Linked DNA regions of Catenuloplanes niger. The protein of the gene in region 1 interacts with the protein of each later gene in a pairwise test. Links are inferred from orthologs where the notes say so. Each region holds a gene or a part of one and is shown in the gene's direction. Other genes may lie near its edges. The genes, in order: rplA and thrS.

Evidence for each region.
Region 2: the proteins of rplA (region 1) and thrS interact in binary tests that used the Escherichia coli proteins (3 or more experiments, as listed by UniProt). The link is inferred for Catenuloplanes niger from one-to-one orthologs.

What each region holds. Positions count from the first base shown.
Region 1 is NZ_JAVDYC010000001.1:3,619,744-3,627,444, reverse strand. Bases 2,781-5,602 are described here. They hold rplA (50S ribosomal protein L1), read left to right. Parts: upstream 2,781-3,748; coding sequence 3,749-4,456; downstream 4,457-5,602. Other genes in these bases: J2S44_RS15755 (mannosyltransferase family protein), read right to left, coding at 4,527-5,602; rplK (50S ribosomal protein L11), read left to right, coding at 3,237-3,668; nusG (transcription termination/antitermination protein NusG), read left to right, coding at 2,781-3,040. Outside these bases: rpmG (50S ribosomal protein L33), read left to right, coding at 362-529; J2S44_RS15790 (FAS1-like dehydratase domain-containing protein), read left to right, coding at 622-1,071; J2S44_RS15785 (MaoC family dehydratase), read left to right, coding at 1,077-1,466; preprotein translocase subunit SecE, read left to right, coding at 1,861-2,238; more of nusG, read left to right, coding at 2,288-2,780; more of J2S44_RS15755, read right to left, coding at 5,603-5,792; rplJ (50S ribosomal protein L10), read left to right, coding at 6,133-6,678; rplL (50S ribosomal protein L7/L12), read left to right, coding at 6,766-7,149. UniProt on the Escherichia coli protein: One of the primary rRNA binding proteins, it binds very close to the 3'-end of the 23S rRNA. Forms part of the L1 stalk. It is often not seen in high-resolution crystal structures, but can be seen in cryo_EM and 3D reconstruction models.
Region 2 is NZ_JAVDYC010000001.1:5,115,837-5,123,512, forward strand. What follows is about bases 3,011-5,807. They hold thrS (threonine--tRNA ligase), read left to right. Parts: upstream 3,011-3,704; coding sequence 3,705-4,910; downstream 4,911-5,807. Other genes in these bases: J2S44_RS22745 (NAD(P)H-quinone dehydrogenase), read left to right, coding at 3,011-3,272. In the rest of the region: J2S44_RS22735 (SCO6745 family protein), read left to right, coding at 537-1,280; J2S44_RS22740 (gamma-glutamylcyclotransferase family protein), read right to left, coding at 1,296-1,754; more of J2S44_RS22745, read left to right, coding at 1,857-3,010; J2S44_RS22755 (ABC transporter permease), read right to left, coding at 6,085-6,912; J2S44_RS22760 (ABC transporter ATP-binding protein), read right to left, coding at 6,909-7,676. UniProt on the Escherichia coli protein: Catalyzes the attachment of threonine to tRNA(Thr) in a two-step reaction: L-threonine is first activated by ATP to form Thr-AMP and then transferred to the acceptor end of tRNA(Thr). The rate-limiting step is amino acid activation in the presence of tRNA.

The sequences.
Region 1 (7,701 bases):
GGCCCCCTTAGCTCAGTCGGCAGAGCGTCTCCATGGTAAGGAGAAGGTCTACGGTTCGATTCCGTAAGGGGGCTCTTCGGTCGGAGTGACAACCGACCCTCAGGCTTTGCCTGCCCACGCGGGCACGCGGCCTGGATCGCGGCGGTGTAGCTCAGATGGCAGAGCAAGCGGCTCATAATCGCTGTGTCGCCGGTTCAAGTCCGGCCACCGCTACTTACGTCCGGGGTCCTGATCCCCGGTCCGGGGGTGCACCACGTCGGCCCCCACTTTGCGTACCGCGTGGTCAATCTCCTACGCTGGTACGTCGTAGTATTCAGGTCGTAGGGATTTTCACCCCGCGTTTCGAGGAAGGCACCCCGCCGTGGCTAAGGCGACCGACGTCCGTCCCAAGATCACCTTGGCGTGTGTGGAGTGCAAGGAGCGCAACTACATCACGCGTAAGAACCGCCGTAACGACCCGGACCGCGTCGAGCTGAAGAAGTTCTGCCCCCGGGACGGCAAGCACACGCTCCACCGCGAGACCCGCTGACCCGGTCGCGGCAGACACACGCATCCTCAGGGCGTCCCCGGTGATCCGGGGGCGCCCTGAGTGCGTCCGGCGGGCCGGTAGGGTGTCCGCCCATGGGGTTGGACCAGTCGTTTACCGGGCGCAGCTACCCGCCCAGCGCGCCCTACCAGGTGGGGCGCGAGAAGATCCGTGAGTTCGCGACCGCGATCGGCGCCGAGGACGCGGCCTATCACGACCCGGAGGCCGCGCGTGCGCTCGGCCACCCGGACGTGATCGCGCCGCCGACGTTCCCGATGGTGCTGAGCATGGCCACGAGCCGCCAGATCGTCGAGGACCCGGCGCTCGGCGTCGACTACAGCCGGGTGGTCCACGGCGACCAGCGCTTCGCCTACCGCCGTCCGGTGACCGCCGGGGACGAGCTGGTGTGCGTGAACTCGATCGAGAGCATCAACGCGCGCGGCGGACACGACTTCCTGACCACCCGCAGCGAGATCAGCACCAGCGCGGGCGAGGCGGTCGTCACGGTCTGGACCATGTTCGTGGTCCGCGGCGAGGAGGGTTGAGCACGATGGAGCTTCCCACGCAGCGCTACCGGGTGACCCGGGCCGACCTCGTGCGGTACGCGGGCGCCTCCGGCGACTTCAACCCGATCCACTGGAGCGAGAGCTTCGCGGCCAAGGTCGGCCTGCCGGGCGTGATCGCGCACGGCATGCTCACCATGGCGCTGGTCGGCCGCGCGGTCACCACGTGGGCCGGCCGCCCGGACGCGATCGTCGAGTACGGCGTCCGCTTCACCCGCCCGGTCGAGGTGCCGGACACCGAGGAGGGAACCGAGGTCGAGGTCTCCGCGGTGGCGAAGGACACGGACGACCCGGGCCTGGTGCGGCTCGACCTGACCGCGACCTGCGCCGGCGTGAAGGTGTTGGCCCAGGCCAAGGCCGTTATCAAGCGCCCCTGAGGGGGTGGCGCGCCAGTTATGGGGGTGGCCGGTTGGGAAAGTCCGCCGGCTACCCGTACACTGGTGCGCCGTGGGGTAGTCACGGCTCGTGACTTCCTCAAAGGGGTGTAGCTCAATTGGCAGAGCAGCGGTCTCCAAAACCGCAGGCTGCAGGTTCAAGTCCTGTCACCCCTGCGCCTAAGGCCTAACCGGCCCGGGGATTGCGCTGGTTAACAGCGTTGATCCCGTGGTGGTGGTGTGCGGCAACTTCGCCGAGGATCGGCCGCGGTGTCAGCCCGGGCGGTGTCAGCCGGATCCGCCGCCGCAACCCGGACCGTCGGGCGGCGGGCGTGTAAGGGCGTCAACGTTCATGCGTTTGCGTCTGACCAACGACCCCGCGATGGAAGAGGGCGAAGTGGCCGAGAGGAAGCGACGCGGCGAGGACCCCGCCGACGACAACCTGAACGACGAGACGTTCGAGGACGCCGTCGAGGACGAGGATGACGTCGCGGACGAGCCCGTCTCGCGTGGCGGCACCGCCACGCTGTCCAAGGCCAAGACCGAGGCGGCCGACAGCCCCTCCAAGGAGAAGAAGCCCGGCCGCGGCCCGTTCGCGCGACTCGGCCGGTTCTTCCGCGAGGTCGTGGCCGAGCTTCGTAAGGTCATCTGGCCGACGCGGAACGAGCTGCTGACCTACACCGCCGTTGTGATCGTGTTCGTCGCGGTCATGATGACGATCGTGGCCCTGCTGGACTTCGGCTTCGCCAAGGGCATCCTGGCCATCTTCGGCTGAGCCGCGACCGGTCCGGCCGAGTTCGATTTGTTTATGGAAGTGAGCAAGCGTGCCTGAGTACGACGAGACCGACGGCGTCGACGAGCAGTCGTCGATCGCCACGGCCAATGGCGAGCTCGCCGCGGCCGACGACGAGTCGGCCGAGGCCGCCAGCGAGCCGGAGGTCGAGACCGCGCCGGTCGCGGCCGCCCCGGCGGAGGACGACGAGGACTACGACCCGGTCGCGGAGCTGCGGCAGAAGCTGCGTTACGCGCCCGGCGACTGGTACGTGGTGCACTCGTACGCCGGCTACGAGAACAAGGTCAAGACCAACCTCGAGACCCGCATCACCTCGCTGGACATGGAGGACTACATCTACCAGGTGGAGGTCCCGGTCCGCGAGGAGGTCGAGGTCAAGAACGGCAAGCGCCAGCAGGTCAGCGCGAAGGTCTTCCCCGGCTACATCCTGGTCCGGCTGGAGCTCACGCCGGAGTCGTACTCCTGTGTCCGGAACACCCCGGGCGTCACCGGCTTCGTCGGTGCGACCGACCGGGCCGACCGCCCCGCTCCGCTCTCCCTCGACGAGGTGCTGAAGTGGCTGGCGCCCGCGGTGGAGAAGGAGGAGAAGAAGGCCAAGGTGGAGGTCAAGGTCCTCGACTTCGAGGAGGGCGACTCCGTCACCGTCACCGATGGTGCCTTCGCCTCGCTGCCCGCGACGATCAGCGAGATCAACGCCGACCAGCAGAAGCTCAAGGTGCTGGTCTCGATCTTCGGTCGCGAGACGCCGGTCGAGCTGAACTTCAACCAGGTCTCGAAGATCTGACCCGTCCCACACTGGCGCGTCCCGGACTGCGCTAGTCTTGAACGTCGGCCCGCGGGCACGCTTCGGCGTGTCCGCTTGTCCGATGATCAGGTTGTTTGACTGTGCCGCCTTAGGCGAGGCGGCAGCGGCGCATTCCCGGCGGCAGATGCGCCGAAGTCAAAGACAAAGCCGCACCTTTCGAAGCCCAGGAAGAGACATGCCTCCCAAGAAGAAGCTGGTCAAGACGTTCACGCTGCAGCTGCCGGCGGGCCAGGCCACCCCGGCGCCGCCGGTCGGCCCCGCGCTGGGTCAGCACGGTGTGAACATCATGGAGTTCGTCAAGGCCTACAACGCGCAGACCGAGTCGAGCCGTGGCGACATCGTCCCGGCCGAGATCAGCGTGTACGAGGACCGGTCGTTCACGTTCATCCTGAAGACCCCGCCGGCCGCGCGTCTGCTGCTCAAGGCCGCCGGTGTGCAGAAGGGCTCGGGCGTTCCCCAGGCCACCAAGGTCGGTTCGGTCAGCCGCGCCCAGCTGCGCGAGATCGCCGAGAAGAAGATGTCCGACCTGAACGCGAACGACGTCGAGCAGGCCGAGAAGATCATCGCCGGCACCGCCCGGTCGATGGGCATCACGGTCAAGGACTGACCTTCCCCCTCGTCTCACCCACCGTGGGAGGGCACGCCAGACGGGCGTGACCCGCCAATGACCACAGGAGCACGCCGAACATGGCACTGAGCAAGGCATACAAGAAGGCCTCGGAGCAGATCGACAAGTCGAAGCTCTACACCCCGGCCGAGGCGGTCAAGCTGGCCAAGGACACGACCGCCACCAAGTTCGACCCCACCGTCGAGGTCGCGATGCGCCTCGGCGTCGACCCGCGCAAGGCGGACCAGATGGTCCGCGGCACGGTCAACCTCCCGCACGGCACGGGCAAGACGGTCCGCGTGATCGTGTTCGCCGCCGGCGCCAAGGCCGAGGAGGCGGAGGCCGCCGGTGCCGACGCCGTCGGCAGCGACGAGCTCGTCGCCCGCATCCAGGGTGGTTGGCTGGACTTCGACGCCGCTATCGCGACGCCCGACCAGATGGCCAAGATCGGCCGGATCGCGCGGATCCTGGGCCCGCGCGGCCTGATGCCGAACCCGAAGACCGGCACCGTGACCATGGACGTCACCAAGGCCGTCTCGGAGATCAAGGGCGGCAAGATCACCTTCCGGGTGGACAAGCACTCCAACCTCCACCTGATCATCGGCAAGGCCTCCTTCACCGAGGCCCAGCTGGTGGAGAACTACGCCGCTGCGCTGGACGAGATCCTCCGGGCCAAGCCGTCCGCCGCCAAGGGCAAGTTCCTGAAGAAGATCACCTTCACCACCACGATGGGCCCGGGCATCCCGGTCGACCCGAACATCGTGAAGAACGTGGACAACGCCGAGTAGTACCGCTCGACGAGAAACGCCCCCGGCCGTCGCGGCCGGGGGCGTTTTCGTGCGTACGGGTGGCCGGCGGTCAGCCGACCCAGCCGCCCGCGGTGAAGTGGGCCAGCAGGACGCCCTGGAGCATCAGCGCGACCGTCGCGTAGACCTGCGTCGGCAGCTTCAGGTGGCCCAGGATGATGAACGCCGGGAACACCTCCAGCGCGAAGCGCGGCGCGGACATCAGCGACTGGTTGCGGTTCTCGCCGGCCGGGAACGAGATCGCGAAGAGCAGCAACGCGATGCCGAGCAGCGGCAACATCCACTGGTCGCGGCGCATCCGCCAGGGCCCGGCGAAGCAGAGCGTCAGCAGCCCGATCAGGGCCAGCACCGCGGCCAGGTCGAGCAGGTTGTGCAGCGTGCCGTTCTGCGCCAGCGGCGCGGTGGCGACCACCTCGGCCGCGTCGACGATGCCGGCCCACGGCCAGTCCAGCTCGCGGCCCCACGGCTTCTGCGCCTCCAGGAACAGCAGCGGGTCGCCGAACCGCCACCACAACCAGCCGGCGTACGCGACCAGGCCGCCCGGCATCAGGCCGACCGCGAGCACGTTCCAGCGCCAGCGGAAGCCGTTCTGCCGCAGGTACTCGTAGGCGAACGCGATCGCGAGCAGCACTCCGACCGAGCGGGTCGCGGACGCGAAGCCGCCGAGGACGCCGGCCACCCACCAGTGCCCGCGGCGCATCGCGTAGACCGCGCCCAGCATCAGCGCGATGAACAGCGAGGCGTTGTATCCGATGCCGAGGAAGAACGCGACCGGCCAGGCCGCCATCGCCCAGCAGGTCCGCACCGCCACGGCCGGGCTGAACTCGACCTCCGTGAGGCGGTAGAGCAGCGTGTACATGGCGAACATCGCGACCGCGGCGACACCGATCGCGGTGAACTTCGCGCCGCCGGGCAGCAGCATGTCGGCGCCGCGGACCAGCATCGGGTAGAGCGGGAAGAACGCCGGGTCGACCGGATGGGTGCCGTAGCCGTTCTCCGCGAGGCGGGTGAAGACCATCGCGTCGTAGCGCCACCAGCCACCGCGCAACAGGTCCACGAACCCGATCGGGTTGCCGTGCGGCCGGCCGTACTGCGTGAAGAGCGTGACGGTGATCCAGGCCAGGTAGGAGGAGGCCCAGACCGCGCCGCCGATCCGGATGGCGGGCCACCAGGACTGCCCGGGGCCCTCGGGCGCCGTCGGGGCGGCGGGCCGGGCGGCCGGCGGCGTCGCCGTGTCGGATGTGGGAGTGCCGGCCTTCGGAGTGCCGGCCTTCTCGCCGTTCTCGGCCGTGCGCTGGGTGGGTGTCTCTGCGGGCACGGCGGCTGATCATGGAGCCAGTCGGGGCGTACGGCAAGCGGATGTCCGACTCAGGGGCGAAAAGTTCTCAAGAATTAACCTAAGCGGCTCTCGCGTCCCCGGATTTGGCGATGGCGGGACGGCCCGCTACTCTTGGTCGAAGTTTCACCCATAGACCGCTGGTCGCCGCGCCTCCCGGTGCGGCCGAAGGTCCCGTCCGACGGGCGACCCGCGCAGGGCGAGCGCTGGAATTTTGGATCCGCCGCGGTTTCGTGCCGCGCCCGGCCCCGTGCGCTGTCCTGCGCCGGGGCTTTCTCGTTGTTCGGGGCAGACCAGCCGCAAGCAACGAGAAGGGAGGGACATGGCGGACAAGCCGGTTCGGGCCGACAAGGCCACTGCCGTCGCCGAGCTGACGGAGCACTTCCGTAACTCGGGCGCCACCGTGCTCACCGAGTACCGGGGCCTGACGGTCGCGCAGCTGACCAAGCTGCGGCGCTCGCTGGGTCGCGAGACCACCTACGCGGTCGCGAAGAACACGCTCGCGAAGCGGGCTGCGACGGACGCGGGCATCTCGGGCCTCGACACGCTGTTCACCGGTCCTACCGCGCTCGCCTTCGTTTCCGGCGACCCCGTCGAGGCGGCGAAGAGCCTTCGTGAGTTCTCGAAGGCCAACCCCGCGCTCGTCATCAAGGGCGGCGTTTTCGAGGGCAAGGCCATCTCGGCCGCCGAGGTCAACAAGCTCGCCGACCTCGAGTCCCGTGAGGTGCTGCTGGCCAAGCTGGCCGGCGCCATGAAGGCCAACCTCAGCAAGGCTGCTGCGCTCTTCCAGGCGCCGCTGTCCAAGACCGCCCGTACGGTGGCCGCGCTGCAGGACAAGCGTGAGAAGGAGGGCGCGGAGGCCGCCTGAGGCCCTCGCGCTCGGTAAGACCCCAACCAAAGACCTGACCCGCGAGCACGCTCGCGTGTTGCAGAAGCAAGAGGAAGGACCGCCGACATGGCGAAGCTCAGCACCGACGAGCTGCTCGACGCGTTCAAGGAGATGACGCTGATCGAGCTCTCCGAGTTCGTGAAGCAGTTCGAGGAGACCTTCGACGTGACCGCCGCCGCGCCGGTCGCGATCGCCGGCCCGGCCGGCCCGGCCGCCGTTGCCGACGCGCCGGAGGAGAAGGACGAGTTCGACGTCGTCCTCGAGGCCGACGGTGGCAAGAAGATCCAGGTCATCAAGGTCGTGCGCGAGCTGACCGGCCTGGGCCTGAAGGAGGCCAAGGACGTCGTCGAGTCGGCGCCGAAGGCCATCCTCGAGAAGGTCAACAAGGAGACGGCCGACAAGGCCAAGGAGAAGCTCGAGGGCGAAGGCGCCAAGGTCACCCTCAAGTAAGTCCTGCGTTTCCGCGAAGGCGGGTGTCCCGGTCGGGGCACCCGCCTTCGGCGTTCGCGAGTGGCGTGTGTCACTCCCGAACCCCGGTGCCGGCCGTCGGCGCGGCGGTGTCCGGGTGGCCGGCGAGGAAGGCCGCAGGTCGTTCGTACCGCCGCGGGGGGATGCTGTTCGGCATCGTCCGATTGCGGACCGTATTAGGTGATCATTAAACCGTGTGATCCCCCAGGGTTATTGCCGGATTTACGGCTTATGTGGCCCGTTTTGAGCGCTTGTCGTCGATCACCGGGCTCCGACCCGCCTCGCAAGTCTTGACGTGGGCTGTGGGGGCAGGCACGCTAAACGGCAGCAAGACCTTCCGCGCTTGCGACGGCCCCGCCCCGGGTAACACCGGGGACGAACCGACAGAGTCACGCCGCGTTCCGAGCGGCCCGGCGAGCACCGATCAGGTGCGCCCGGCCTGTTCCGCGGCGACCTGTGGTGGGGGGCTGGACAGCGGTTAGCCGTGCGGCTACACTGCTAGTTTGCGCTGCCTTCTCACTACAGCCCTGCCCT
Region 2 (7,676 bases), 1.5 Mb from region 1 along the record:
TCCGGTGACCCGGCCGTCCGTCCCGCCTCCGCGCCCGGCGTGGACGCGGAGGACGAGCCGGCCGGCCGTACCGTCATCGCCGGCCGGTCGTCGGCCCGGAAGGCGGAGGCGGCCCGGAAGGCGGAGGACGCCGCGCGGCGCGCGCTGGAGCGGGCCGAGCGGGCGGCGCTGCGCGACCGGGAGCGGGCCGAGGCCGACCTCGCGACCGCCGAGGGCGCCGAGCGGGCCGCCGTCGCCGCGGTCGCGGACCTCTCCGAGCGGATCGCCGCGCTGCAGGCCGAGCGGAACGAGGCCGACCACGAGGTCAGCCGGCGCAAGCTGGCGCGCAAGACCGCGGAGCGGGCGGCGAGCGCGGCCCGGCGCCGGCACGGGGACGCCGCGGCCGCGCTGGAGGCGTCCGGTGCCACCCCGGACCGCGGCGCCGCCGAACCGTTCGTCGAGCCTGCGGCGCCGTTCGCCGACGGTGGCCGGCGGAAAGGTGCGGCGCGCCGGGGCAGGACTGACCGGGGCGGGCCGGCCAAGGCAGAATCGGGCGCGTGACCCCCGACCAGGCGGCGGCTGCCGCGAAGGCGCACATACTGCGTCTCGGCGGGGCGTTCGCGGAGGACCCGCTGACGCTGCAGCGCGCGCGGCGGCTCGGTCTCTCCGGCTGGGCGTACTACGTGGCCGCGCGCGGCGGCGCGCTCGGCGACGTGCGGGCGGACACGGTGGCCGCCGCGCTGGGTTTCATAGCGCCGGACGCGGTCTCGGACGGCTGGGACGCGGCCGCGACCGTGCTGCCGCCGTCGAAGATAGCGGCCGAGCACCTGGCCGAGTGCGCGCGCTGGGGCGTGGAGCGGCTGTCCACGTTCCCACGGCTGGCCCGGCTGATCGAGCTGTGCCGGCGGGTGGTGCTGGCCGCGGACCCGGCCGGACTGCCGCTGTTCGCCGCGTGGCGGGCGATGCCGGTGCCGGACCAGCGGGCCGGCGGCCAGGCCGCGATCCTGCTGCACCTGCTGCGCGAGCACCGCACCGGGGCGCACCTGATCGCCGCCCGGGTGAGCGGTCTGAGCCCGCTGGAGGCGGTGATCTCCGGGCCCGAGGGCGAGGCGGGGGCGGTGGCGTACGGCTGGCAGCCGCCCTACCCGAAGGTGCCGCCGCTGATCCGGCGGCGGCTCTGGGCGGACGCGGTCACCGACCGGATAGCCGGCCAGGCCTACGAGGTGCTTTCCCTGACCGAGCGCGCGGAACTGCTCGGCCTGCTGGAGTCCGCGTCCGCCATCGTCTGGCCCGACGACTGACCGGCGGGGGAGCGGTCAGTCGGGTTTGGCGGTGCGGGTCGGGCGGGCGCGCAGCTCGGCCACGTAGTCGTCGGGCGCACCGGCCGCCTGGGCCGCGTTCGCGATCTCGGTCAGGTACCACGAGGTGGGCAGGCCGCCCTCGTACCCGTTGAGCACGTAGACCCACGCGGTGACCTCGCCCTCGAGGGTGGCGACCCGCACGGTCAGCTTCCGGTAGGTGCCGGAGTTCACCCCCTCGACCTCGTCGAGTTGGGCGGCGTCGAACTCGTCGACGTCGTAGAGGGCCACGAACACGCGGTCGCCCGGCGACTCCACCACCGTGGTGACGGCGCCCTCCCAACCGAGGACGTCCTCCCCGGCGAAGGTCAGCCGCCACCCCTCCAGCCACCCGACCCCGATCATGGGCGAGTGCGGAGCGTAAGCATGCATGCGGGCTGGGTCGAGGTTTGAGCCATACGCGGCGTAATGACGCACGGCGATGACGATAGCCCGGCGGACGGTTGGGGGAGAATATGACCGAGCGTGTCGTATCTGGTTTACGGGGAAAAACCAGATCGTGGTCGGGAGGAACTGGGCATGAGCAGTGCGGTGGCAGGTGGAATCGTCATCATCGGTGGCGGTCCGGCCGGATATGAGGCGGCGCTCGTCGCCGCGCAGCTGGGGGCCGAGGTGACGGTGGTCGAGCAGGACGGCGCGGGCGGTGCCTGCGTGCTGTTCGACTGCGTACCCTCGAAGACCTTCATCGCCAGTTCGGGCGTGGTGACGGCGTTCCGGGACACGGAGGAGTTCGGCATCGACTCCGACGGCCTGGAGGCGGTGACCGTGGACGCACCCGCCGTGCACGCCCGGGTGAAGCGGCTGGCGCTGGCGCAGTCGTCGGACATCCACGACAAGCTGATCAAGGCGGGTGTGACCATGGTGTCCGGCCGGGCGCGGCTGGGCGACGACACGCTGGGTCACACCCACCGGGTGCTGGTCACGCCGGACAATGGTGACGCTGAGTATTCAATCGATGCCCGCACGGTTCTGATCGCCACCGGAGCCACGCCGCGTCAGCTCCCGTCCGCGATGCCGGACGGCGAGCGCATCCTGACCTGGCGGGAGATCTACGACCTGCCGGAACTGCCGGACCACCTGATCGTGATCGGGTCCGGCGTGACCGGTGCGGAGTTCGCCAGCGCCTACCTGGCGATGGGAATTAACGTGACGTTGGTCTCCAGCCGGGACCGGGTCATGCCGCACGAGGACGCGGACGCCGCGATGGCGATCGAGCGCGTCTTCCGGTCCCGCGGCATGAACATCCTGAACAACTCGCGGGCCGAGTCGGTCATCCGCGGCGGCGAGGGCGTCAAGGTGACGCTGGCGGACGGCCGCGAGGTCTTCGGCTCGCACGCGCTGATGGCGGTCGGCTCGATCCCGAACACCCAGGACCTGGGCCTCGAGGAGTACGGCGTGGAGGTGGCCCGCGGTGGCTACGTCACGGTCGACCGCACCTCGCGCACGAACGTGCCCGGCATCTACGCGGCCGGCGACTGCACCGGCGTGCTGCCGCTGGCCAGCGTGGCCGCGATGCAGGGCCGGATCGCGATGTGGCACGCGCTCGGCGACGCGGTCCGCCCGCTGCGCCTGCGCACCGTGGCGGCGAACGTCTTCACCGACCCGGAACTGGCCACGGTCGGCGTCTCGCAGGACGAGGTGGACTCCGGCCGGGTCACCGCCCGCCAGGTGATGCTGCCGCTGAACGGCAACGCCCGGGCCAAGATGGACGACCTGCACGACGGCTTCGTGAAGATGTTCTGCCGGCCGAGCGGGCAGGTGATCGGCGGCGTGGTGGTGGCGCCGAAGGCCAGCGAGCTGATCCAGCAGATCGCGCTCGCGGTGGAGAACAACCTGACCGTGGACCAGCTGGCCCAGACCATCACGATCTACCCGTCGCTGTCCGGGTCGGTCGCGGAGGCGGCGCGCCAGCTCATGCTGCACGATCTCGAGTAGTCGATCTATGCCGTGACTCACCGGGGCGAAACGTCCCCATATGGCGCTCGGCGAGCCGCGCGGCGCGTACCGTAGAGGGGCCCACGACATCGGGTCCCCCGTTCTCGATGTCGGGCGTCGGCACCCGCCCAGCCGGTCGCTCGCGATGCCGGCCGGTGACGAGCGGTGCCGGGGCCGCCGGCAGGTCCCGTGCCGGCGGCCCGCTCAGCGGTCGGCCGCCGGAAAACGGCTACGGAAAACGACTCCCGTACGGGTACGGTGCACACATGCGATACGGCCAGCTGACGACGACGCCGGGTTCTCCCCGGCGGCGACTGTTGCTGCGCTGACGCAGATCGACACACGCAGGCCCCGGGGCGCTCACGCTCCGGGGCCTGCGTCGTTCTCTGCTCCGAGCGGGCGGCCTCGGCCGTACCCCGAAGGAGTCTTGTCATGATCGATCACCGCAGGCTGGGCCGGGAACTCGAACTGTTCGCGACCGACCCGCTGGCCGGCTCCGGCATGCCGCTGTGGCTGCCGGACGGCGCGGCCGCCCGGCACGCCGTGGAGGAGTACCTGCGCGAGGAGGAACGGCGCGCCGGGTACCAGCACGTCAACTCGCCGCCGCTCGGCAAGAAGGAGTTGTACCTGACCAGCGGGCACCTGCCGCACTACGCGGACGACATGTTCCCGGTGATGGCGCTCTCCGCCGACGACGAGTTCGTGCTGAGACCGTCCGCGTGCCCGCACCACGCGCTGATCTACCGGTCCCGCGGCCGCTCCTACCGGGACCTGCCGCTGCGGATCGCGGAACTGGGCGGCATGTACCGGGCGGAACGCTCGGGCGTGCTCGGCGGGCTCAGCCGGGTGCGCGGCATGTGGCTCAACGACGCGCACGTGTTCGCGCCGCTGTCACAGGTCGCCGACGAGGTCGACCTGGTGCTGCGCATGATCGACAAGGTGCACGCGGCGCTCGGCGTGAAACCGGCCGGCTTCCGCCTGTCGCTGCGCGGCGACGGCCCGAAATACGTCGGCGAGGGCGCGATGTGGGACCGCGCCGAGGCGATCCTGCGGGACGTACTGCGCGCGTCCGGGCGGGAGTTCGTGGCGGAGCCGGGCGAGGCCGCGTTCTACGGGCCGAAGATCGACATCCAGGTGGCGGACGCGGCCGGCCGGGAGATGACCCTCTCCACCGTCCAGCTCGACTTCCACCAGCCGGCCCGGTTCGACCTCTCCTACGTGGACGCGGCCGGTGCCCGCCAGGTACCGGTGATGATCCACCGCAGTCTGGCCGGCAGCATGGAGCGGCTGTTCGCGTACCTGATCGAGGTGCACGAGGGGGCGTTCCCACTGTGGTACGCCCCCCGCCAGCTCCAGGTGCTGCCGATCTCCGCCGCGCAGGACGACGCGGCACGCGAGTTCTGCCGCGCGGCGGTGTACGCCGGGCTCCGCGCGGAGGTGGTGGCGGACGGCTCCGTGTCGTCCCGGGTACGACGCTCCGCACAGCAGCGCGTGCCGTACGCGGCCATCATCGGCCCGGCCGAGGCGGCATCCGGCGAGGTCTCGCTGCGCCCACGCAACCGGCCCGGCCTCGCCCCGATGCCGGCCGACGCGGCACTGCGCCGCCTCGTCACCGAGGCGAACCCGCACCTGGCCTAGGGACGACACGACCGGCGAACCGAGAAAGCCCGAAACGACAGGGCCGTCTTCCCGCTTCCGGCGTGGTCACTTCGGGCGTGCTCCCGCGGGCACCGGTCGTCGCAGGGCTCCTCCCTGCACGACGCGTGGTCGGCCGGGAAACACCCCGGCGGCGGGCCGCGGCATCCGCCGCGACCCGCCGCCATCCGTGGGGTGCTGTGGTCCGGCGCCATCCGTGGGGTGCTGTGGTCCGGCGCCATCCGTGAGGTGCTGTGGTCCGCCGCCACCCGTCGGGCGCCGCGACCCGCCAGGCGCCCGGTGGCGGCGGATGCCGCTTTTCGCCGTTACCCGGTGAGTGCCCAGTGCCGCTTCCCGTCGTCACCCGGCGGGTGCGGTTCCGCAATGCCGTTTCTCGCTGGTGGGTGCGAGTTCCGTGGTGTTGCTTCCCGCCGTCGTCCGATGGGTGCCGGGTTCCGGCATTGCCGCTTTGCCGTCGTTCGGCGAGTGCGAGGTGCCGGTGGATGCCATTTCTCGTCGTCGCCCGGCGAGTGCCGTATCCCGGCGATTTCCACGGCCCACCGTCACCCGACGCGGCGCGGTTCGGCTTGCCACGCCTCGCGGCTCGGTTCGGTTCGTGGGTTGCCATGCCGCGTGGCCGGCCATGCGCCACGGCCCAGCTTGCTTCGCGGCGCGGGTTCCCTCGCGGCCCGGTTGCCATGCGGCGCCGGTTGCCTCCCGTTTCGTCTCGGGCCGCGTCTCGTCTTGCGCCGCGTTTCGCCTCGGGCCGCGTTTCGTCTCGGGCCGCGTCTCGCGCCGTGCCGTGTCTCGCGGCGCCGCGCCGCGCGGCCAGACGTGCGTCCTGGCGCGGCGATGCTTCGCGGCGCGGGTTGCCATGCGGTGCGGTTCGCTACCGCCGGGCGGATCCGGTCCCGCAACCGGCACAACCCACCCACGGCCGGCGCCACCGCGGCGCGGGTTGCTTCGCGGCGCGGCTTGCCATGCGGTCCGGCTCGCCTCGCGGCCCTGGTTGCCGTGCCGCGGGGCTTGCCATGGGTCACGGCGCGGCTTGCTTCGCGGGCGGGTCCGCGCCGCGCGGGTTGCCACGCGGCGCGGATTGCCACGCCGCGCGGGTTGCCACGCGGCGCGGATTGCCACGCCGCGCGGGTTGCCACGCGGCGCGGGTTATGTCACGGCGTTACGCCACGGCGCGGCGGCGGAAGCCGCGGAGGCCGGTGGCCGTGAAGGCGATGCCGAAGCCGGCCAGCGCGAGCAGGGAGATCCACGGGGCGATGTGCGGGATCTGTGGCATCGACGCGGCCCGGACCGCCTCGGACAGGTAGGTGAGCGGGTTGAACAGCGTGACCACCTGGAACCAGGGCAGCGACTCCAGTGACTTCCACGGGTACTGGGAGGCGCCGGTGAACATCAGCGGCGTCATGATCACTGCGAACACGATGCTGATCTTCGAGGGTGGCACCATCGTGCCGAGCGTGAGCCCGATCGCCGCGCCCACCCAGCCGCCCAGGAGCAGGGCCACGACCAGCAGCGGTACGCCGGCGGTGTGCCACGGCACGTCGCCGAGCACCAGGAAGCCGATCGGGTACATGATCACCACGGACGCGATCGAACGGATCATCGCGAGCACGATCTTCTCGGCCGCGACCGCCCAGGTGGGCAGCGGTGCCAGCAGCCGGTCCTCGATCTCCATCGTGAACGAGAACTCCATGATCAACGGGAACGACACGGTCTGCAGCGCGGTCAGGAACGCGGCCAGCGCCACGATGCCGGGCAGCAGCAGGAGCGAGTACTCCGTCGACACGTACCCGCCGGCGTTGAGCACCTTCGCGAAGACGAAGAGCATGAAGAGTGGCTGGAGCGCGGTCTGCGCGAGGAAGACCCACAGCTCCTTGCCGGTGACGAAGACGTCCCGCCAGAGGATCGCGGTGAACGCGCTCAACGCGGACGGCCGTGGCGCGGCCGCGGGTGCGGTCCCGGTCGGCGTGGTGTCGGTCAGCGTGGTCATCGCAGACCCCTTCCGGTCAGGTCGATGAAGACGTCCTCCAGGCTCGGTTCGCCGATCTGCACGTTCGCCAGCGTGGCCGCGCGCGCGTCGAGCACCGAGACGACCGGGCCCAGCAGGCCGGCCGGCGCACGGTCCAGGTAGAGCCGCAGGGTGACCGGGTCACCGTCCTGCGGCGCGGCCGGGCCGGGTGGCCGGCCACCACCGCCGCCGCGGGCCGAGGCCGCCGTGGCCATCGCGGCCATCGCGGCCCTCGCGGGCGGGGCCGGGGCCGCGCCCGCGCCGGGGACCTGCTCGCCCCGGGCCACGCCGTCGATCTCGGCGAGCGCGGCGATCAGCTTCTCCGGGTACTCCCCGGGCGCGGGCGTCACGCTCAGCTCCAGCACCGCCTGCCCGGTCAGCCGGCGGGTGAGCGCCGCCGGCGTGTCCAGCGCCAGCAGCCTGCCGTGGTCGACGATGCCGACCCGGTCCGACATCTCCGCGGCCTCGTCCATGTCGTGCGTGGTCAGCACCACGGTCACGCCGCGGTCGCGCATCTCGCGGACCCGCTCCCACAGGAAGATCCGCGACTGCGGGTCCAGCCCGGTGGTCGGCTCGTCCAGGAAGAGCACGGCCGGCTCGTGCATCATCGACCGCGCGATCATCAGGCGCTGTGCCATGCCGCCCGAGTAGGCGTCGAGCTTCTTGTTCGCCTGCTCGGCCAGCCCGAACTGCTCCAGCAGTTCGTCGGCGCGGGCGTTCCGGTACGCCCGGGAGAACCCGTGGTA